Dinghuibacter silviterrae: one gene and its partners. The main gene of each other region encodes a partner of the protein of the gene in region 3 in a complex. Links are inferred from orthologs where the notes say so. Each region holds a gene or a part of one and is shown on either strand. Other genes may lie near its edges. The genes, in order: accC, EDB95_RS18870 and accD.

What was found.
Region 1: the proteins of accD (region 3) and accC are in contact, whole or in part, in a solved structure (PDB 8UXZ), measured with the Escherichia coli proteins. The link is inferred for Dinghuibacter silviterrae from one-to-one orthologs.
Region 2: the proteins of accD (region 3) and EDB95_RS18870 are in contact, whole or in part, in a solved structure (PDB 8UXZ), measured with the Escherichia coli proteins. The link is inferred for Dinghuibacter silviterrae from one-to-one orthologs.

What each region holds. Positions count from the first base shown.
Region 1 is NZ_SODV01000001.1:1,834,358-1,841,376, forward strand. Bases 1,258-4,240 are described here. They hold accC (acetyl-CoA carboxylase biotin carboxylase subunit), read left to right. Parts: upstream 1,258-2,037; coding sequence 2,038-3,444; downstream 3,445-4,240. Other genes in these bases: efp (elongation factor P), read left to right, coding at 1,258-1,547; accB (acetyl-CoA carboxylase biotin carboxyl carrier protein), read left to right, coding at 1,629-2,096; EDB95_RS08260 (helix-turn-helix domain-containing protein), read left to right, coding at 3,525-4,103; EDB95_RS08265 (HAD-IA family hydrolase), read left to right, coding at 4,150-4,240. Outside these bases: EDB95_RS08235 (thiol-disulfide oxidoreductase DCC family protein), read left to right, coding at 1-370; EDB95_RS08240 (TlpA family protein disulfide reductase), read right to left, coding at 367-897; more of efp, read left to right, coding at 981-1,257; more of EDB95_RS08265, read left to right, coding at 4,241-4,845; EDB95_RS08270 (TIGR03364 family FAD-dependent oxidoreductase), read left to right, coding at 4,850-6,007; EDB95_RS08275 (DUF5690 family protein), read right to left, coding at 6,004-7,019. UniProt on the Escherichia coli protein: This protein is a component of the acetyl coenzyme A carboxylase complex; first, biotin carboxylase catalyzes the carboxylation of the carrier protein and then the transcarboxylase transfers the carboxyl group to form malonyl-CoA.
Region 2 is NZ_SODV01000002.1:410,088-416,871, forward strand. The notes cover bases 1,612-4,359. They hold EDB95_RS18870 (acetyl-CoA carboxylase carboxyltransferase subunit alpha), read left to right. Parts: upstream 1,612-2,370; coding sequence 2,371-3,348; downstream 3,349-4,359. Other genes in these bases: EDB95_RS18865 (efflux RND transporter permease subunit), read left to right, coding at 1,612-2,330; dapA (4-hydroxy-tetrahydrodipicolinate synthase), read left to right, coding at 3,362-4,252; EDB95_RS18880 (hypothetical protein), read left to right, coding at 4,287-4,359. In the rest of the region: more of EDB95_RS18865, read left to right, coding at 1-1,611; more of EDB95_RS18880, read left to right, coding at 4,360-4,709; EDB95_RS18885 (ribonuclease Z), read right to left, coding at 4,670-5,467; EDB95_RS18890 (anti-anti-sigma factor), read right to left, coding at 5,474-5,764; EDB95_RS18895 (ATP-dependent Clp protease ATP-binding subunit), read left to right, coding at 5,972-6,784. UniProt on the Escherichia coli protein: Component of the acetyl coenzyme A carboxylase (ACC) complex. First, biotin carboxylase catalyzes the carboxylation of biotin on its carrier protein (BCCP) and then the CO(2) group is transferred by the carboxyltransferase to acetyl-CoA to form malonyl-CoA.
Region 3 is NZ_SODV01000002.1:2,020,866-2,027,677, reverse strand. The notes cover bases 2,330-5,105. They hold accD (acetyl-CoA carboxylase, carboxyltransferase subunit beta), read left to right. Parts: upstream 2,330-3,148; coding sequence 3,149-4,063; downstream 4,064-5,105. Other genes in these bases: EDB95_RS25475 (hypothetical protein), read left to right, coding at 4,078-5,105; EDB95_RS25485 (class I fructose-bisphosphate aldolase), read left to right, coding at 2,330-3,108. Outside these bases: EDB95_RS25495 (hypothetical protein), read left to right, coding at 1-913; fbaA (class II fructose-bisphosphate aldolase), read right to left, coding at 910-1,977; more of EDB95_RS25485, read left to right, coding at 2,050-2,329; more of EDB95_RS25475, read left to right, coding at 5,106-5,592; SsrA-binding protein SmpB, read left to right, coding at 5,610-6,050; EDB95_RS25465 (DNA gyrase/topoisomerase IV subunit A), read right to left, coding at 6,088-6,812.

The DNA of each region.
Region 1 (7,019 bases), on a different replicon or contig from region 3:
TTGCAATCTTTGCAACCGCTCCGTTCAATTCGTGATCAGACACGACAAGGGTAAGATATTCCTGTTCGCCCCGTTACAGGGGGAAAGTGCCAAAAAAATACTCACCGAGCTGGGCATAAAAGAGACCCTCCCCGAGCAGGGAGGGTCTGTATTTTTAGTCGATAGAGGAAAACTATATAGCCGTTCCGACGCGGTCCTCGAAACACTTTGGATACTGGGCTGGCGGTGGACCGCTGTGGCGAAGGTCCTGCCCAGGGGGCTCCGGGATTGGGTCTACGACTGGATTGCGCGCAACCGCTACCGGTGGTTTGGGAAGCGGGAGGCGTGCATGATCCCCACGCCAGCCCTAAGGGCCCGGTTCCTGCCCTAGTCCTGGGTTACCAGTTGAATCAGGTTGGTCACCGTGGTCCCGCCGTCGAAAACCTTTACCAGTTTCTTGTGGCGGTCATATATGGCCAGGTAGGGCACATATTGAGAGCCATAGTGACGGGAAAAGAAAAACTCGTAGTCCCGGCCCATGGTGATGTTCTTATAGTCCGCCAGTTTATAATAGAAGTAGAAATTCTTCATTTTGTCGAAGGGCAGCGAAGTGAGCATCACGAACCGGACGCCTTTGAGGGAATCCATTTTACTCAGGATCGCCTCCGTCTGGTGCTGGCAGTGTTCACAATCAGGGCTGAAATACATCAGCACGATGGGTTTGCCCGACGGCAGCTTTTTGGTATTGAAAATGGTGGTGCTGTCCACTTCCAGGATATTGAATGATGGAAGGGTTTTGTCGGATTGATAGGGCAACTGGGGCTCCTGGGGCTGCTGGGGCGATGTTTGCTGGCTTTTACCGGGAACGGCCATCAACAGACTGGCAGCCAGGGCCAGCAGGTATAGGTTTTTCTTCATTCTGCAATTAACAAAAAAGAGGTGGTATTTTGTGATCTATATATATTTGCGCACTAAATACCCTTTTTTTGTAAACTTTAACTATGGCAAATACTTCGGACATCAGGACGGGTTTGATCATAAAATTGGACGGCGGGTTGTATTCCGTGGTCGAATTTGGTCAAAACAAAACGGCCCGTGCTGCGGCAAAGGTTTGGGCAAAGCTCAAGGGCGTGGACAATGCACGCACCATCGAACACACGTGGAACTCCGGGGACACGATCTTCCCGGTAAGGGTAGAAAAAAAGGCTTTTCAGTTCCTTTATAAAGACGATTCCGGGTACAATTTCATGGACAACGAGACCTTCGAACAGATCGTCATGGGGGAAAATCTGGTGGACGCGCCCCAGTTCCTAAGGGACGGCCAGGAAGTGGCCGTGCTGATCAACGGGGAAACCGAACAGCCCATGGGCGTGGAACTCCCCGACAAGATCGTCGTCCGGGTGACCTATGCAGAACCGGGGGTGAAAGGGGATACGGCCACCCGTACCCTGAAACCGGCTACCGTCGAGACGGGGGCCACGGTGATGGTACCGCTTTTCGTGGACGAGGGGGAGTTGATCCGCGTCAATACCAAGACCGGTGAATATATCGAGCGCGTCAAAGAATAGGCCGCCCGACCTTCGGCGATCTTTGATCGCCTGCGGTCCGCCCCCTACAGGGGCCCTTTAAAACCCAAAACACACAAACCCATGGATTTCAAACAAATTCAGGAGCTCATCAAGATCATCAACAAATCGAACATTGGTGAGATCAGCGTTGAAGAAAAGGACTTTAAGATAACGATCAAGCAAAAGGAAGACCAGGTTCATACCGTAGTAGCAGCTCCTGCACCCGTCCAGGTGCTCCCTGCGGCACCCGCGCCGGTTGAAACGGCAGCACGCCCCGCGCCCGCACCGGCGCCGGCGCCGAAATCGGACAACCTCATCACCATCAAAAGCCCCATGATCGGCACCTTCTACCGTAAGTCCTCTCCGGACAAGCCGAACTTCGTGGAAGCAGGCGACGAGGTAAACCCGGGCAAGGTCGTGTGCATCATCGAGGCCATGAAATTGTTCAACGAGATCGAGAGCGAGGTCAGCGGGAAGATCGTAAAGATCCTTGTCGAAGACGCCTCTCCCGTGGAATACGACCAACCGCTATTCCTGGTCGAACCCTAATCTGAAGCTGATGTTTAAAAAAGTATTGATTGCAAATCGTGGGGAAATCGCGTTACGGGTCATCAGGACGTGCCGGGAAATGGGCATTAAGACCGTAGCCGTATATTCCACCGCGGATAAAGATAGTTTGCACGTCCGTTTTGCGGACGAGGCCGTGTGTATAGGAAAACCTGCCAGCTCCGACTCCTATTTGAACATCACCCGCCTGATGGCCGCCGCGGAGATCACCAATGCGGACGCCGTTCATCCGGGGTACGGATTCCTGGCGGAAAACGCCCGTTTTGCAGAGATCTGTACGGAACACGGGATCAAATTTATCGGACCCACCCCGGCGATGATCCGGTCGATGGGGGATAAGATCACCGCCAAAGAAACCATGATCAAGGCCGGCGTGCCGGTCATCCCCGGGAGCGACGGTCTCCTGGAGAGCCTTGATCAGGCCAGGTCCATTGCACACGACATGGGCTACCCGGTGATCATCAAGGCTACCGCCGGCGGCGGTGGTAAAGGGATGCGCGTCGTATGGGAAGACAGTGAGCTCGAAAGGGCGTACAATACGGCCAAGGCCGAGGCCCTGGCTTCGTTTAAGAACGACGGGATCTACATGGAGAAGTTCGTGGAAGAACCCCGGCATATCGAAATCCAGGTTGCCGGCGACCAGTACGGCAAGGTGTGTCACCTTAGCGAGCGCGACTGTTCCATCCAGCGCCGCCACCAGAAACTGGTGGAGGAATCCCCTTCCCCGTTCATGACACCGGAGCTCCGGGAGAAAATGGGGGAGGCAGCCATCAAGGCGGCTTCCGCCATCAACTACGAGAGCGTGGGCACCATCGAATTCCTCGTGGACAAACACCGCAACTTCTACTTCATGGAGATGAACACGCGGATCCAGGTGGAGCACTGCGTGACCGAGGAAGTCATCAACTACGACCTGATCAAGGAACAGATCAAGATCGCGGCCGGTGTACCCATCAGCGGGCGCAACTATATCCCCGAAATGCACGCCATCGAATGCCGGATCAACGCGGAAGATCCCTACAACGACTTCCGTCCGTCCCCCGGCAAGATTACCGTCCTGCACCAGCCGGGCGGGCACGGGGTGCGTGTGGATTCCCACATCTATGCCGGGTATGTCATCCCTCCTTACTACGACTCCATGATCGGGAAGATCATCGCCGTGGCCCGGACCCGGGAAGAGGCGATCGACACCATGAGCCGCGCGCTCAGCGAATACGTCATCGAGGGCGTCAAGACAACCATACCGTTCCACCAGCAGCTCATGCGGAACGAAGACTTCCGGAAAGGAAACTTTACGACCAAATTCCTGGAAACTTTCGTGTTGCAATAGCGCCCCGGGCGCACCCGTCATTAGCGAATTAACAAAAGCCGGCCCTTTGGAGCCGGCTTTTTTGTTACTTTTATTTTGCCATGCAAAAAGACGTCATTCTCCAGATCAGCAACAAGATCAAGGAAAAACGCAAGGAACGCCACATCACCATCCAGGAGCTTGCAGACAAAGCGGGGGTTACCAAGGGTTTTATTTCCCAGATCGAGAACAACCGGACCGTCCCTTCCCTCACGGTGTTGCTGAGCATCATCCGCTCCCTGAACATCGATCTGAATGCCTTTTTTGACGAGCTGCAAGGGGAAAACGGGGAAGAGGATAAGGTGGTGGTCCGCAAAAAGCAGGATTACCAGGAGTTTCAAAAGGAAAACGCCCGCGGGTTCGTCTACCAGCGCATCATGGCCACCCACGTCCAGGACCGGCACATCGACATTGTCCTGCTCCGGTTGCAAAAAAATTCCCGGCGGGCCCCCGTTCGTACGGACGCCTTCGAATACAAATACGTCATCTCCGGGGAAGTGGAGTATACTATAGGCGACAAAAAATACATGCTCGGACCTGGTGACTCCATCTACTTCGATGCCCGGGAACCCCACAACCCCAAAAATGTGGGGGAGGACGATGCCCTCATGCTCGTCGTCTACTTTTTCATGGAGAAATAACATCTTTTTAAGGTCCAAAAGTTTAATTATACTATACATTTGTGCCATGAATAAGGTACAATTGGTCGTATTCGATATTGCCGGTACCACGGTGCTGGACGGGGGAAATGTCGCCATTGCTTTTGCCCAGGCTATGGGGGAGCATGGGTATACCATCGCCAAAGAAGAAGTAAACCCCCTGATGGGGTATAAAAAGCCGGTGGCCATTCGTATGCTGTTGGACAAATACGAACCCAACCCCGCGAAGATCAGCGAGGGGCTCATCCATTCGATCCACGACCGTTTTGTGGAGCTGATGATCAACTATTACAAAACCGGCCAGGGTGTCGAACCCCTGCCGGGTGTGGACAGGGTCTTCTCCTACCTGAAAGAAAAGGGTGTCAAAATCGGCCTGGATACGGGTTTTTCAAAAGACATCGCCACCGCGATCGTCGACCGTCTGGGGTGGGAAAAGGAAGGCAAAGTCGACTATATTGTTGCGAGCGACGAGGTTCCCTCCGGGCGTCCCGCACCCTTTATGATCCAAAAGATGATGGACGAGGCCGGTATTTCGGACCCCCGTCAAGTCGTCAAGATCGGGGATACCGAGGTGGACATCAACGAAGGGCTCAACGCGGGTTGTTTGTTCTCCATAGGGGTGACCACGGGTGCCTTTACCCGGGAGGAGTTGCGGAAATACCACCCGACCCATATCATCGACCACATGGAGGAACTCATCCCTATCCTCGAAAGCGTCAATTAAGTTTATGCCTGATAAACATGACCTCCTCGTCGTTGGCGCCGGGGTACTGGGTACGTTTCATGCTTTTCATGCCTTGAGGCGGGGCTTGTCGGTGACCCTCCTGGAAAAAGACCGCTACCCGGTACAGGCCACCGTCCGCAATTTTGGCCAGGTGGTCCCGAGCGGGATGGCCGGCCGCTGGTTCGACTACGGCCGCCGCAGCCTCGAATGGTACCGGTTTATCCAGGAACGCGCGGACATTACCGTACGCCCCGGCGGGACGGTGTATATCGCGTCGGACCCGGAGGAACAACAGCTCTTACACGAGCTGCACGAGGTCATGACCGGCCGCGCGTATCCCGTTTCGATGCTGAGCCCCGCGGCCTGCCTGGAACGCTGGCCCGCGCTGCAAGCCGGGTATTGCCGGGAAGGGCTTTTTTTCCCCGAAGAAGTCAGCGTGGCACCGGAAGCCATGATCTACCGGCTGCTCGATTTTATGCAGGAGTCGTTCCCCAGGTTTACGTACCGTACGCTGACCACCGCAGTGGACTGCCGGCCCAGCGGGGACGGGGTCGCCGTGGTAACGAACGCGGGGGAAACGATCTTTGCCGCTAAAGCAATTGTGTGCAACGGCGGAGAATTTAAGCTGCTGTTCCCACAGTTGTTTGAGCGCAGTGGCATCGTGGTCAGCAAACTCCAGATGATGCGGACCAGGCCCATGCCTTCGGTAGCGCTTCACGGCAACGTCCTGACGGGTCTGACGATCCGCCGCTACGAATCTTTTGAACAATGTCCTTCTTTTGCCGGGCTCTCCGTGCCGGAACACCTCCGGGAGCTCAAACAATGGGGGATTCATATCCTTTTCAAACAGGCGGACGACGGCAGCATCATCATCGGTGACTCGCACGAGTATGCGGGGGCCATGGAGGCGGACGACCTGGGTTTTTCCATCAACAGCCACATCAACGAGCTGATGCTCCGCGAGGCGTCCCGGATCGTTTCGTTTGACGTCCGCAACCTGGACCGGGTATGGGCGGGCTTTTATCCGCAGCACAAGGAACGGGACATCGTCGAGGAGGACCTGGAGGGGTGTATCCATATCCGGACCGCCATAGGCGGGAAGGGGATGACGTCGGCGGCGGGGTACGCCGAAGAAAGTATTACCGCGTTGTTCGGGCGCTAGGCCGCTGCCAGGCCCCCGGCGGGTTGGGGCGGCGCCTCGCCGCGCATCTTCTGCGTGAAGTAGCGATAAGACAACCCGATGCACCCGAGCCCGATGATCGCCACCACGGTCAGCGACCACGTGAAGAACGACCCCCAGCTAAGGGCGTGTTTCCCAAACTCTTTATACAACAGCACCCCCACGCTCCCGGCGTAGCCGATGGAGTCGGCGGCATAGATCAGGAAACCGATGTTCCCCTTGATCCGGAATACCGCGATCAGGCGTTCGAAGAAAATGACCTGGTAGGGGATGTAGGCGAGGTATAGGCCGAAGGCCGCAAAGTACATCAGGACAAAGGGCGTGATGGCATGGATATAGAAGAGGTAGGAACCCGCCCCGATCGACAGGAAGCCCAGCACGATCAGCAGGTGCGAGAGCCGGAAGGCCTGGCGGTTGCTCCGGATATAGACCAGGGCGCCCACGCACAAAAGAACGGCGATGGACACGGGGGTGTCGATCTGGGCATAGACGGAGGGCGCCACCGGGTGACCATACAATCCCTGCCATATTTCGACCTCGAAATTATCCCGGAGGTCCCGCATGGCGGTCAGGGTGATGTACAACCCCAGGTTGAACAGGAACCCGGGCCAAAAGCTCCGGAGAAATGCCCTCCTGTCCTCGGCAAACATCTGGGTTCTTTCGGAGCGGGCGGCTTTGTCCTCCGGGGTGGGCTCGGGGGTGACGCTCAGCAAAGCCACGAAAACGAGCATCGGCACAAAAAAGACCGCCCCTACGGCAAACGGCATCCAATGCTCGGGCATGTGCCAGTCCACCACCATCATCCGGCCGATCCCTTTGACGACCCCGGCCGAAAAGATCAGGGATGCGCTGAGGATTGTCGCCATGATTTCGGTGGCCCTCCGGCCTTCCAGGTAGCTGTACACAAGCCCCCAGATCAACCCCAGCGGGAGACCGTTGGCAAACATACAAACGATGCCCCAGGGCGCGGGGACCAAGGCGAGCCCCAAGAGAC
Region 2 (6,784 bases), 1.6 Mb from region 3 along the record:
GGAAATTCGCCTATGCCAGCAATTCCTTTGTGGACGGCCGGCCCGCGTCGTACCTCCTGGTGTACCAGACCCCGAGCAGCAACGCCCTGCAGGTGGCCAGCGGGATCTACGCGACCATGACGGAGCTCAAAAAATCTTTTCCTTACGACGTAGACTACGTCGTGCCTTTCGAGTCCGTGTCCGTTGTCAAGGTTTCCATCGATGAAGTCGAGACGACGCTCCTCGAAGCGCTGGGGCTGGTGGTATTGGTGGTTTTTCTTTTCCTTCAGAGCTGGAGAGCCACGCTGATCCCCGTGCTGGCGATACCCGTATCCATCATCGGGGCGTTTGCCTTTTTCATTCCATTGGGTTTCAGCATCAATACCCTGACCTTGTTTGGCTTCGTCCTGGCCATCGGGATCGTGGTCGACGACGCCATCGTCGTGGTCGAAGCGGTCCAGCACTATATGGACGAACAACACCTCAGCCCCAGGGACGCCACCATCCATGCGATGAAGGACATCTCCGGTCCTGTCGTGGCCATCGCCCTTATCTTAGCCGCGGTATTCGTCCCCGTTGGCTTTACACCGGGCATCGTAGGACGGATGTACCAGCAGTTCGCCATTACCATCGCGGTCTCGGTGGTGATCTCCGCTTTTGTGGCCCTGTCCCTGACGCCCGCCCTTTGCCTGTTGATCCTGAAGCCTATGCACATTGCCAAAGACTCCACAGGAATCAACAAATTCTTTTACTGGTTCAACCGGTCCTTTAACCGGTTCACCATCCGGTATACCCTGATCGTCCGTCGCGCCATTAAGGTCTGGCCGGTGATAGTGGCCCTGCTGATCGGCATTTTCATCGTCACCGCTCTTTTGTTCAAGGCCAAGCCCACCGGGTTCATCCCCCAGGAAGACGAGGGCCGTGTGTATATCACGTTTGAGCTGCAGGAGGCCACATCCACCGTCCGAAGTCTCCAAACCCTGCTCAGGATGCAAAAGGTGCTGGCGGCGGACTCCAATGCGGTCGCGCATTTTGCGGCCCTGGGGGGATACAACGTATTGACGGGTGCGGCCAAGTCCAACAGCGGCACGATCTTTTGCCAGCTCAAACCCTGGGACCAGCGGAAGGCCGACTCCCTGAAAAGCGACGCCATCGTCGCCGACCTCCAGCGGAAGTTCAGCATGGTGGCGAAGGAAGCCAACGTCGTTGTCATCCAACCCCCGGCCATCCCCGGGTTGGGCGCTTCGGCGGGTTTTACCTTTATGCTGGAGCAAAAGTCGGGGAACGGCGACATACAGGAATTCTCAAAAGTGCTCCAGAACTACCTGGCCGCTGTCAACAAACGTCCCGAAATCGGGCGGGCGTTCTCGTTCTTTACCGCCCGTACACCCGGTTACCAGGTCACGGTCAACCGGGAAAAATGCAAACAACTGGGCATTGCCGTGTCGGACGTATTCACCGCCATGCAAACCATGATGGGGAGCCAGTACGTCAACGACCTGACCCTTTACGGACGGACGTTTCACGTCGTGGCCCAGGCCGACACGACGTACCGCGACAACATCGCCGAGATGGGGAACTATTACGTCCGCAACAACGAGGGCGCGATGATCCCGCTCAGCACCGTCATCAGCAGCAGGGTCGTCGAAAGCGCGCCCCTCATCACCCACTTCAACCTTTTCCGCTGCGCGGAAGTCGACGGCACGGCCAAACCCGGCTTTAGCAGCGGCCAGGCCATCCAGGCCCTGAAAGAGGTGGCCGACCAGACCCTGCCCGTTGGCTACGGGTATGAATTTTCCGGTCTCAGCCGGCAGGAAGTCACGCAAGGATCCAGCGGGACCTATATTTTTGCCATCTCCATTGTCTTCGTCTTCCTTTTCTTAGCTGCATTGTACGAAAGCTGGTCGGTGCCCTTCTCGGTGCTGATGGCTGTACCCATCGGGGCCTTTGGCGCCATCATCGCCCTGGTCTGCAAACCGGCGATCTCCAACAGCGTCTATGCCCAGATCGGTTTGGTGACCCTGATCGGCCTGGCCGCGAAAAATGCCATCCTGATCGTGGAATTCGCCAAGGAGCGGGTGGACAGCGGGATGGAGTTGATACAGGCGACCCTCGACGCGGTCAGGGTCCGGCTCCGGCCGATCCTGATGACGTCGCTGGCGTTTATCCTGGGGGTGATGCCCCTGGTGTTGGCGACCGGCGCGGGCGCGGTGTCCCGGCAGACCATCGGGATCACGGTGTTGGGGGGGATGTTGGCGGCCACGGGGTTGGCGATTTTCTTCGTGCCTGTTCTCTTTGTGTTGATTATGCGGATCGCGTATCGGAAGGAGTTTGCGCGGCGGAAGGGCTAAATGCCTATATTTACACCCCATTTTACCTTTCAACCCGGATATGGCTACCACACAAAATCGACAATTCCTGGAATTTGAGAAACCGATCAAAGAGCTCTACGACCAGATCGCGCAGTTGAAGCACATGGCGGAGAAGAACCAGAAGGTGGACTACAGGGCTTCTTTGGAGCAATTGGAGAACCAGGTCCAGGAGAGACGGAAGGAGATGACCTCCCATCTGACCAGTTGGCAACGGGTGCAGCTCAGCCGCCACCCCGAACGTCCCTATACCGCCGCCTATATCAAGCGCATGACCACCCATTTCATCGAACTCCATGGGGACCGGAATGTGCGGGACGACAAGGCGATGGTGGGCGGTTTCGGACAACTGAACGGGGAGACCGTCATGTTCATCGGGCACCAAAAGGGGATCAATACGAAGATGCGCCAGTTGCGCAACTTCGGCATGGCCAACCCCGAGGGCTATCGCAAGGCGCTCCGGCTGATGAAACTGGCCGAGAAGTTCAATAAACCCGTTGTCACCCTGATCGATACCCCCGGTGCCTATCCCGGTCCCGAAGCGGAAGAAAGGGGACAGGGGGAGGCGATCGCCAAAAATATCTTCGAAATGATGCGGCTCCGGGTACCGGTGATTTGTGTCATCATCGGCGAAGGCGCCAGCGGGGGAGCCTTGGGTATCGGTGTGGGCGACCGGGTCTTTATGATGGAGAATACCTGGTACACCGTCATATCTCCCGAAAACTGCAGCTCCATCCTGTGGCGGAGCTGGGAGCAAAAGGAAAAGGCTGCCGAGGAGCTCAAACTCACCTCCCAGGACATGTCCCGGTTCGGCCTGGTCGACGGGGTGATCCCTGAACCCGATGGCGGCGCCCACTGGGATTACGACATGGCCGCATCCATCCTGAAGGACCACCTGGTCCAAGCCCTGGGGGAACTTAAACAGATGACCCCCGAAGAACGGATCGAACAACGGATCAACAAGTTCAGCCAAATGGGCTTTTTTGAAGAAATTTCTTAGAAATCAATAGGTTATGTTAAGGACATTGCTGCGTGGGACGGGAGTCGCACTGGTCACTCCTTTTGGCGAGGACCAACAGGTAGATTATGGATCGCTGGCCGGTCTTATCGAGTACGTGATCAAAGGCGGGGTGGAATACCTGGTCGCCTTGGGCACCACGGGCGAACCCCCGGTGTTGACCGCCGAAGAGAAACGGAAGGTGCTGGCATTCGTGGTCGAAAAAGCAGCCGGAAGGGTGCCGGTCGTCGCCGGGGTCGGGGGAAACAACACCGCTTCGGTGATCCGTGACCTGGAAACCCTGCCCCTGGAGGGAACCGTGGCCGTACTCAGCAACAGTCCATATTACAGCAAGCCATCCCAGGAGGGCATTTTTCAGCACTATAAAGCCATCGCCGCCGCTTCCCCCAAGCCGGTTATCCTCTATAACGTACCCGGCCGGACCGGGTCCAATATAAGCGCCGCGACCACGATTCGCCTTGCCCGGGAGGTACCGGGTATCGCCGGTATCAAGGAGGCCAGCGGGAATATGGTGCAGTGTATGGAGATCCTCCGGGACCGGCCCGCGGACTTCCTTGTCGTCTCGGGTGACGACCACCTGGCGCTCCCCCTGATTGCCTGTGGCATGGAAGGCGTGATCAGCGTGGCCGCCAATTCCTGGCCGGGGATTTTCTCCAGGATGATCCGGTATGCGCTTGACGAAGATTATGACAAAGCCCAGCCGTTGCTGGCAAAACTTGTCGAAGGCATCAACCTGCTTTTTGCCGAGAACAACCCCGCGGGTGTAAAGGCATTCCTGGCCGAATACAAAGTCATCAAGAACGTGCTCAGGCTGCCGCTCGTGCCTTTGAGCGAGCCGTTGATGGAACAGGTCCGTGCTTATGCAGCGGCGCTTGGGGAATCGTGAGAAAAGACGTACTTTTTCCCACAAAACCCTATCTATGCTCCAAAAAGTTTCTTTGTTCGTGGTCGCCGCCTTCCTCTGTATCACAGTACGGGCGCAGTATACCGTAAAACTCGTCCTGGACGCGATCCCGCCCAAACACCCCGATGACGCCATGTACCTCATGGGGGAATATAATCAGTGGACTCCTAACGATCCGAATTCCCAGTTTGTCAAGGACGCTACCGGGAAGTGGACGATGACGGCGGAGAATGTACCCGCCAATATGTACGAGATCAAGGTGACGCGGGGAACCAAGGAAACCGTCGAGTGTATGGGCGACGGCAAGCCGATGGACAACCGGAAAGTGACCGTCAACAGTGATACGACATTCCACCTGACGGTGGCGGGTTGGACCGATGACTTTCCGAAACAGACGACTTATTTAAACAGAAAAGTTGTTCCTTCCAGCGCCAGATAAGTGCGCGGAAACACCTCTTGTGCCTCCTCCAGGAAGGGTTCCAGGTCTGCATACTTGCTGCTGAAATGCCCGATGAGGAGGTTCCCGGCCCCCGCCAGGCGCGCGATCTCCGCCGCCTGGCGGGTAGTGCTGTGGTAGCGCATCTCAGCATTGGCCCTGAGGTCATCCAGGTAGGTCGTCTCGTGGTACACCCAGTCGGCGCCCTTGATCTTCTCTACCAGGCTTAAGTCATACTTCGTGTCGGCGCAAAATGCATAAGACATGCCCCTGTCCCTGCCGGCCGCCCGTTCGGTCCTGGTCGGTTGTTTCTCCTCGAATAAAAAGCCCCAGCAGGCAATCCGGTGATTGGTGCGGAAACAGTGCACCGTGGTATTCTTGTCTTCCGCAACAAAGCCTTCTTCGGGCAGCGGGTGAAACTGCAGATCGAAAGGCAAATGCGTATCTGCTTCTCTTAGTTGCAGTTGCAGGATTTGCCAGAGTGGCTCGGGGCCGTGGATGTGCAGGGGTTGTATGCGTCCAAGAAGCCCCATGCTGTTGATCAGGCCGATCAACCCAAAGTAGTGGTCGCCGTGCAGGTGGGAGATAAAGATGCGATGGATCTTCGAGCGCCGAATCTTATAGTGGATTATTTGTATTTGAGTCCCTTCCCCGCAATCGATGAGGTACAGGTGGTCCCGTGCGGTAAGGACCTGGGCTGTAGGGTGCCGGTCGAATGCCGGAACCGCCGAATTATTCCCCAAAATTGTGACGCCCTGCATACTGTGTTAGTCCTCCGTTTCGTTCCCAAATATCTCCCTTTCGATCTCTTCCATCTGTACGATGTCCCAGGCTTCGCTTTCTGTCGGTGTGACGTTGAGCAGGTCTAACAGGTCCCGGGAGGCCAGTTGCTGCCTGACCGCGGGCTGGAGACAACACGTGACAAAAGAGGCATGATGCGCCTGAAAAGCGGCTTGCAGGGCAGCCAGGCAGTCAGCCACGTCGTCGGCCATGGATTCCACGTTCTCAGCGTTAAATACAACGTTTTTAACGGGATTTTCAAGGAATTCATGCATCATATTCCGTATCTTATCTGTCAAATTAGCAGGGAGATCCGGCCCGAAAGGCGTTATAACATGAAATTTCTCTTTGGTATCAATTTTGACTTCTTTCCAATTCATAACGCTAATAAACTACTTATTAACAGAATGTGCGGAACAACCGCCTAACGCTAGTCAAAAATATTTGTTATTATTGTAAAGACACGAAAAATCAAACCTATAAAAATGGACCATAATTTTTCAGCGCAGGTAAAAGAGATCATTTCATTTAGCAGGGAGGAGGCTTTGCGGCTGGGAAATGATTTCATCGGTACCGAACACCTTGTGTTGGGACTGATCCGGGAGGGTGATAATACGGCAGTGAAGATATTGAAGACCCTTAACGTCGACCTCTATGAACTTCGTAAGGAAATCGAACTCGCTGTAAAGGATAAAACCGGCAAGAACATCGCCAATATCAACAGCCTACCGCTCACCAAGCAGGCTGAAAAGGTCATCCGGGTGACCGTGCTCGAAGCCAAGGCCCTCAAAAGCCCGCAGGTCGAGACCGAACACCTGATGCTGTCGATCCTCAAGAACCGCGAAAACATTGCGACCCAGATCCTGAACCAGTTCGACGTGGACTATGATGTGTTCCGCAACGAGCTTGGGATGGTACAATCCAATGCGAATCCCCGGTCGGAGTATGCGGATGACCCGGCGGAAGAAGAATTCGAAGACGAAAAGTCGCGCTACGCCGGGCAAAGGGCAAAGGCCGCCGGTAATGCGAAAAGCAAGACCCCGGTCCTGGACAATTTCGGACGGGACATCACGCGCCTGGCGGAAACGGGTTCGCTGGACCCTATCGTCGGCCGTGAGGAGGAGATCGAAAGGGTTTCCCAGATCCTCTCCCGCCGCAAGAAGAACAACCCCATCCTGATCGGTGAACCCGGTGTGGGTAAAACCGCCATCGTGGAAGGCCTTGCCCTTAGGATCGTCCAAAGGAAGGTCAGCCGGGTGCTTTTTGACAAACGCGTCATTTCCCTCGACCTCGCCGCC
Region 3 (6,812 bases):
CAACGATACGCTTTGGGAGACCTGTTCGTATGACCTTCGGGAGTGGGAATACCTGGCGGAAAAACTGGTTTTTATCTATGCAATATTAAAAACGGAAGGAGACCTTACTTTTGCAGGGCATCTGAATGTCGCGCGCATCGATTTTTGCCGGTTTGGGAACTCGCAGCCCTTCCGGATCCGGATCGTCAATAAATACAACGACAACTACGACCATTATTACATCAAGGTGGCGGACGCCTCCCGCATCTATGGGTTGGAGCTGGAGCACCTGTTGTCCCCGAACCGGATCACGTTTCTCACCAGCCGGACGACGCTGGTGGAGGAGCACATTCCGGGGATACCGGGGGACGTTTTCATACAGCAGTACCTGAACGATCCTTTTACGAACCGGATCAGGCTGGCTAAGGAATTCGTGAAGTTCAACGAGCGCTGTTTCGTGCGCCTGCTGGGGGACATGCGGTCGTATAATTTTGTGGTGGGGATCACCCCGGACATCGAGGACTATCAATATCGCATCCGGGCGATCGACTTCGACCAGCAGTCTTACGAGGGGAGGATGAACCTCTATTTGCCGCAGTTCTTCAAGGAGAACAATCCCTACGTGGAGCTGGTCATGAAACACCTGAACCGCAGCTCCATCGAGCAATACCAGGTGGAGGAACGGACCATCATGGCGTACCGGGTCGTGGCGTCGCGGTTCCGGTTGATGGAGCTGTTCAACATCATGGCCTCGGACGCCATCTCCAGCCCCGAAAAATTGAGCCAGCTCCGTGGGGAGCTGGCCCGGTATTTTAAAGCGCCTGTTTTCGAAAAGAGCAGGTCCATGGGGCAGTTGGTCAAGCGGCAGCTCAAGCAGACGCTCCAGAAGAACCTGATGTATATTCAGAAGCAGACGGGGAGCTTCAACGACTAGAGGTTCCGCCCGACGCAGTTCAGGTCGCCGAACGCCTCTTCCAAACGCTTCACGAAGTTCTCCTCGCCCTTGCGCAGCCATACGCGCGGGTCATAGTATTTTTTGTTCGGCTTCTCCGCGCCTTCGGGGTTACCCAACTGGCCCTGCAGATAGCCTTCATTCTTCTTGTAGTACATGAGCACCCCCTCCCAGAACGCCCATTGCATGTCGGTGTCGATGTTCATTTTGATGACGCCGTAGTCGAGGGTTTCGGTGATCTGGTGTTTGGGGGAGCCGCTGCCGCCGTGGAAAACGAAGTAGACAGGTTTGTCACCGGTCTTGTAGTGTTCCTGGATGTAGGTCTGGCTGTTGCGGAGGATGTCGGGGCGCAGCTCGACGTTGCCGGGGCTGTAGACGCCGTGGACGTTCCCGAAGGAGGCGGCCACGGTAAAGAGGGAGCCGATCTTGGAAAGGGCTTCGTAGGCTTCGGCTACTTCCTGGGGTTGGGTATAGAGCTTGCTGTTTTCCACGCCGCTGTTGTCAACGCCGTCTTCTTCACCGCCGGTCACGCCGAGTTCGATTTCCAGGCTCATGCCCAGGGCGTTGATGCGTTTGAAGTATTCGGTGGAGATCTCGATATTTTCGTGGAGGGGCTCCTCGCTGAGGTCCAGCATGTGGGAGCTGAACAGGGGTTGCCCGTTCTTTTGTTTGTATTCTTCACCGGCTTTGAGCAGGCCGTCGATCCAGGGCAGCCATTTTTTGGCGGCGTGGTCGGTGTGGAGGACGACGGGTACGCCGTAGTAGCGGGCGACGTTGTGTACGTGCAGGGCGCCGCTGATGGCTCCGGCGATATTGGCCTGAAGGTGGTCGTTGGGCATACCTTTGCCGGCCACAAACTGGGCTCCGCCGTTACTAAACTGGATGATGACCGGGGAATTCACCTTGGCGGCGGTTTCCAATACGGCGTTGATCGTATTGGTGCTGATCACATTAACGGCCGGCAAGGCGAACTTGCCGGTCTTTGCGTCTTCGTATAACGCGCTTAATTCATCGCCGAACAAGACGCCGGCACGGTACTTAGCCATGTTGTATTACAAATTTTGTCAATTAAAAAAAAGCGTCGCTAAGATACTATATTTGGGGACAAAACACCCTCTATGTCGTTCTCTAAAATTTCAGAATTATTGGGAGAAAAAGCAGCCTACCTGCTGGATCATAAGTGTACAACCGTTCCAAAAGAAGGTCTGCACCTGCCTTCTCCCGACCATGTAGAAAGAATTTGGACCAACAGCGACCGCAATAACCAGACCCTGCGCAGCCTCCAGATCCTGCTGGACCACGGCCGCCTGGGCGGGAGCGGCTATTTGTCCATCTTCCCGGTAGACCAGGGCATAGAGCACAGCGGCGGTTCCGCCTTTGCCCCCAATCCGATGTATTTCGACCCGGAAAATATCATCCGGCTGGCCGTGGAAGCGGGTTGCAGCGCCGTGGCCTCGACCTTTGGCGTGTTGGGCATCATGAGCCGGAAGTATGCGCACCGCATCCCTTTTGTGGTGAAGATCAACCACAATGAATTTTTGAGTTACCCTAACCGTTACGATCAAACGCTTTTCGGGACCGTACGCAGCGCCTGGAACATGGGCGCCGTTGCGGTGGGCGCGACCATTTATTGGGGCAGTGCCGAGAGCGACCGTCAGCTCAAAGAGATCGGGGAAGCCTTCGAACTGGCCCACGAGCTGGGCATGGCGACCATCCTCTGGTGTTATACGCGTAACGCCGCCTTCAAGGTGGACGGCGTCGACTATCATACCTCAGCGGACCTCACGGGTCAGGCCAACCACCTTGGCGTGACGCTGCGGGCCGACATCATCAAACAAAAATTACCCACCAACAACGGCGGCTACCTGGCGCTCAAATTCGGCAAAACGTCTCCGTTGGTGTACGAAAAACTGACCACCGACCACCCCATCGATCTTTGCCGTTACCAGGTGCTGAACTGCTACAGCGGGCGCGTGGGCTTGATCAATTCCGGCGGGGAATCCAAGGGCGCCTCGGACATGGCGGAAGCCGTCACTGCGGCCGTCGTCAACAAACGCGCCGGCGGGATGGGCATGATCATGGGACGCAAGGCTTTCCAGCGGCCTTTCAACGAGGGTGTCGACATTATACAGGCGGTACAAGATGTGTATTTAGAGAAAAAAGTTACCGTCGCATAGGAAAAATCCCGACATTAGCGGTTTAAAAAAGGAGCTAGCGATGTCCCAACATGAGGAGGATTTCGAAGTAAACCTTACCGGAGAGGAAGGCCAGTCTGAAGAATCGAAGACCCGATGGTTTAAGCGGATCAAGAAGGGGATCCAGACCAGCACCGCAGAGAAAAAGGAAGTGCCGGAGGGATTGTGGACGAAATGTCCGCAGTGTAAGTATACCTGCACGATGATCGAACTGAGGGAAAGCTGGTTCGTTTGTCCGCAATGCAACTACCACCATCGCATCGGCAGCGCCGAATATTTCGAGCTGTTGTTCGACAACAAGGAATATACAGAACTTTTCGCGGACATCCGCTCCAAGGACTTCCTGGGTTTTACGGACCTCAAACCTTATAGCAAGCGCCTGGAGGAGGTGTGGCGTAAAACAGACCTCAAGGACTCCATACGCGTTGCCACGGGCAAAATGGCGTGTGAAGGAATTGTTGTGGCCTGTATGGACTTCGAGTTCATCGGGGGCTCCCTGGGCAGCGTGATGGGGGAAAAGATCGCCCGTTCCGTGGATTACTGCCTGCACCACCGTCTTCCGCTGCTGATCATCTCCAAATCCGGGGGCGCCCGTATGATGGAAAGCGCTTTTTCCCTGATGCAAATGGCCAAAACCATCGGTAAGCTGACCCAGCTGGCGGAAGCAAAGCTCCCCTACATCTCCCTGATGACGGATCCCACCTTTGGGGGCGTCACCGCCTCGTTTGCAATGATGGGCGACCTTAACATCGCGGAACCCGGCGCCCTGATCGGCTTTGCGGGCCCCCGGGTCATCAAGGAAACGATCCGCAAGGAACTTCCCGAAGGTTTTCAACGAAGCGAGTTCGTCCTGGAACACGGCTTCCTGGATTTCATCGTGGACCGCAAGGTGATGAAGGAGCGGATTGCTGAGGCGCTGATGTTGTTCGCGCACTAGCTATACCCTGCATAATGAAGGCTTTCCTGTTCACCCTTTGCTTGCTGGGCAGCGCGTTTTTGCATGCCCAGGATACTGTTCTCCGTTTCCCGGTTCCGGACGCCGCGGACATCGTGTCCGCCCGTTTAGTGACACCCGCTTCCGGCGGCGCTTCCTGTCTTGCCCTGGACATGGGGCAGCAGCAACAATACATCCTCCTGGACAGCCAGTGTCAGGTCCTTCATCAGTTTACAGAGAAAGGGGATCCCGCTTCCAATATGTTTTTCCTGGACCGGGCCTGCCGGTTGGGCACAGCCGTCAGGGGGAATGTCTATCACCATTATTTTACCATACAATCGCCAAGACGGGAGGAAACACTCTACGACAAAGTGATCGATTTTTCATCCCATACGACCGAAGAAGTCCCTATCCTGAATCCCGCCCAAAGCTCGATCCGCATGGGCTTTTTCCTGGATAGCGAGGGCAAACCTTACCTCTTGTCGTCCTCACGGTATGGACACGCGTTGTATTTCGAAAGGCAAGGTCCGGGAGGGGACATTCTGCTTGACAGCATCGTGTTGGATAAGATAAAGCAACCGGCGTTGGCCATGGGCTATGTGCACTATGTTCCTGAAGGGAGTGCCCAACGGCTCGACCTCAATGCCGGGGCCACGCTGGCCTTTACACGCGGGCGTCAGCTGGTGCTGGTCGCCCAGCACCGGAACACCGATCCATGGTTCATGATCGTGGACCTCGAAACGTTCCAGGCGCATATCAAAGCGTTGTCGGCCCTGGCTGCCTTTAACGACATGGACACGACCCAACCCTTCTCCATTAGCGCCAGCATCTTAGGTGACAGGTTTTTTGTCTTAAAAACACAAAAGGCCCAAACCGACGTCGGAATCTTCCAGATCCCCAGCCTGGATATGCTGGGGGACGTGGCCTTGAATGAAACCAATGCGTCGTCTTTGTCACAAACGCCCATCCAATACAATTCCTGGCAATCGGGCAAGCACGACATCATCAACGACTATTCCGCAAAACAATTTTACCAGGACCTCGTCGCCAGCCGCGCCGGGCTGGCCGCCGGATATGATAAGGATGGGCGTTACGTGCTGACGTTCGGATACGTGTACGATCCCTGGAGCCGGTACGACGATCAGGGCAACCCCTTCTTTTACCTTGGACATTTGGGCCTGTCAGACGATCGTGCGCCCATGCCCGACAGGGATTTCGACCCACTCGTCTTTGGCGTCCATCCAAAACATGCCGCGGGATGGGATCCCCAGACGACCGACAGACACCATCCCCTTTACCCCGGGAAAATGTACTTCCACTCGGGCTTTGCCAAGGTTACCCTGGACCCCCAATCCCTGGAACCCGTGCGGGCAGCCGCACCGGCCGATGCGGAGGAAAACCTCTGGAACGTGGTGAGCCCTGAAAGCAAGACCCGAAGCCCCGTGCAGCACTTCCGGATATGCGGGCATTCTTATGCGGGCGCCTTCAACAAGGCCACCCGGATATACGCAATCTGGGAAATTCCCGAATAATTAGGACCTTTGCGCCCATGAGCACGATTTCGAACCGGGGCGCCTATCATGAATTCTTTATCGAGGATACCTATACCGCGGGCATGGTCCTTGCGGGGACCGAGGTAAAGTCCATCCGGGAGGGAAAAGTCAGCTTTAACGACAGCTATTGCCTTTTCCACAAGGGCGAGCTGTGGATCAAAAGCCTTTATATCGCCGAATATACTTTTGGTACCGACAACAACCACATCGCCACCCGGGATAGGAAGCTCCTGCTACACAAAAGGGAACTGGATAAGATCCAGGCGAAGATAAAGGAGAAGGGATACACCCTGGTTCCCCTGAAAATCTTCTTTAACGACAAAAGCCTCGCCAAGATGGAGATTGGCCTGGCCAAGGGGAAAAAGCTGCACGACAAGCGCGAGACGCTGAAGGCGAAGGACAGCCAGCGGGAAATGCAGCGTTACCTGAAGCGATAAAGATGGCGGCCCGGCGAAAACCGCCGGGCCGCCATCTTTAAAAGAGTTCCGCCTGGATATCGTCCGACTTCGTCGACCGCTGGTCCCACAACAGCGTCACGCCCTTCTTATCGACCAGCTTGTTGCCGAGGGCCCTCCAGCCCATGACGTCGACAAAACCGGCGATCTTGATCTTCTCGACATGGGGGTCGGTTTTCTTGCCGGTCTGGATCAGCACCACGGGGCTTTCCGCCGTGGTGACGAGCGCCACCTCGTTGCCTTCGCCTTCCTTGATGAAGAGGAATTTGCTGTTGAGCGTGGTGGTTTCGATCTTGAACCGTTTGACGTTGTATTGGGCCTTTTCGGCGTCGAGATAGACGGCGGTAATGGTGGCCTCGGGGTTGAATTTGCCGATAAAGATGACCTTTTCGGGCTCGAAGCGCTGGGTGGGTTCCTGGCTGGCGATCTCGTAGTAGCCGTCGTTGTAGACGACGAGGATGCGGTCTTCGGTGTCGAAGCTGCCAAGATAGCGGCCCTTTTCTTCAAGGCTGAGACGCCCAAAGGTGTCGTCGTACCAAAGCTTGCGGGCGGACAGGGTGGACTTGCCGGCTTCCTTGAGCTTTACGCTCTTGACCCCGTACTTGGTGACCTGGTTGCCCATCACGTTGCGGCCCTTGATCTCCAGCTCTTCGAAAAAGAATTCCAGGTTCTTATTGCGGGCGGGTGAGTTCGGGCTGAGCAGGATGGCCACACTTTCGGCTTCCCCGTTTGGATTGGCGGAGA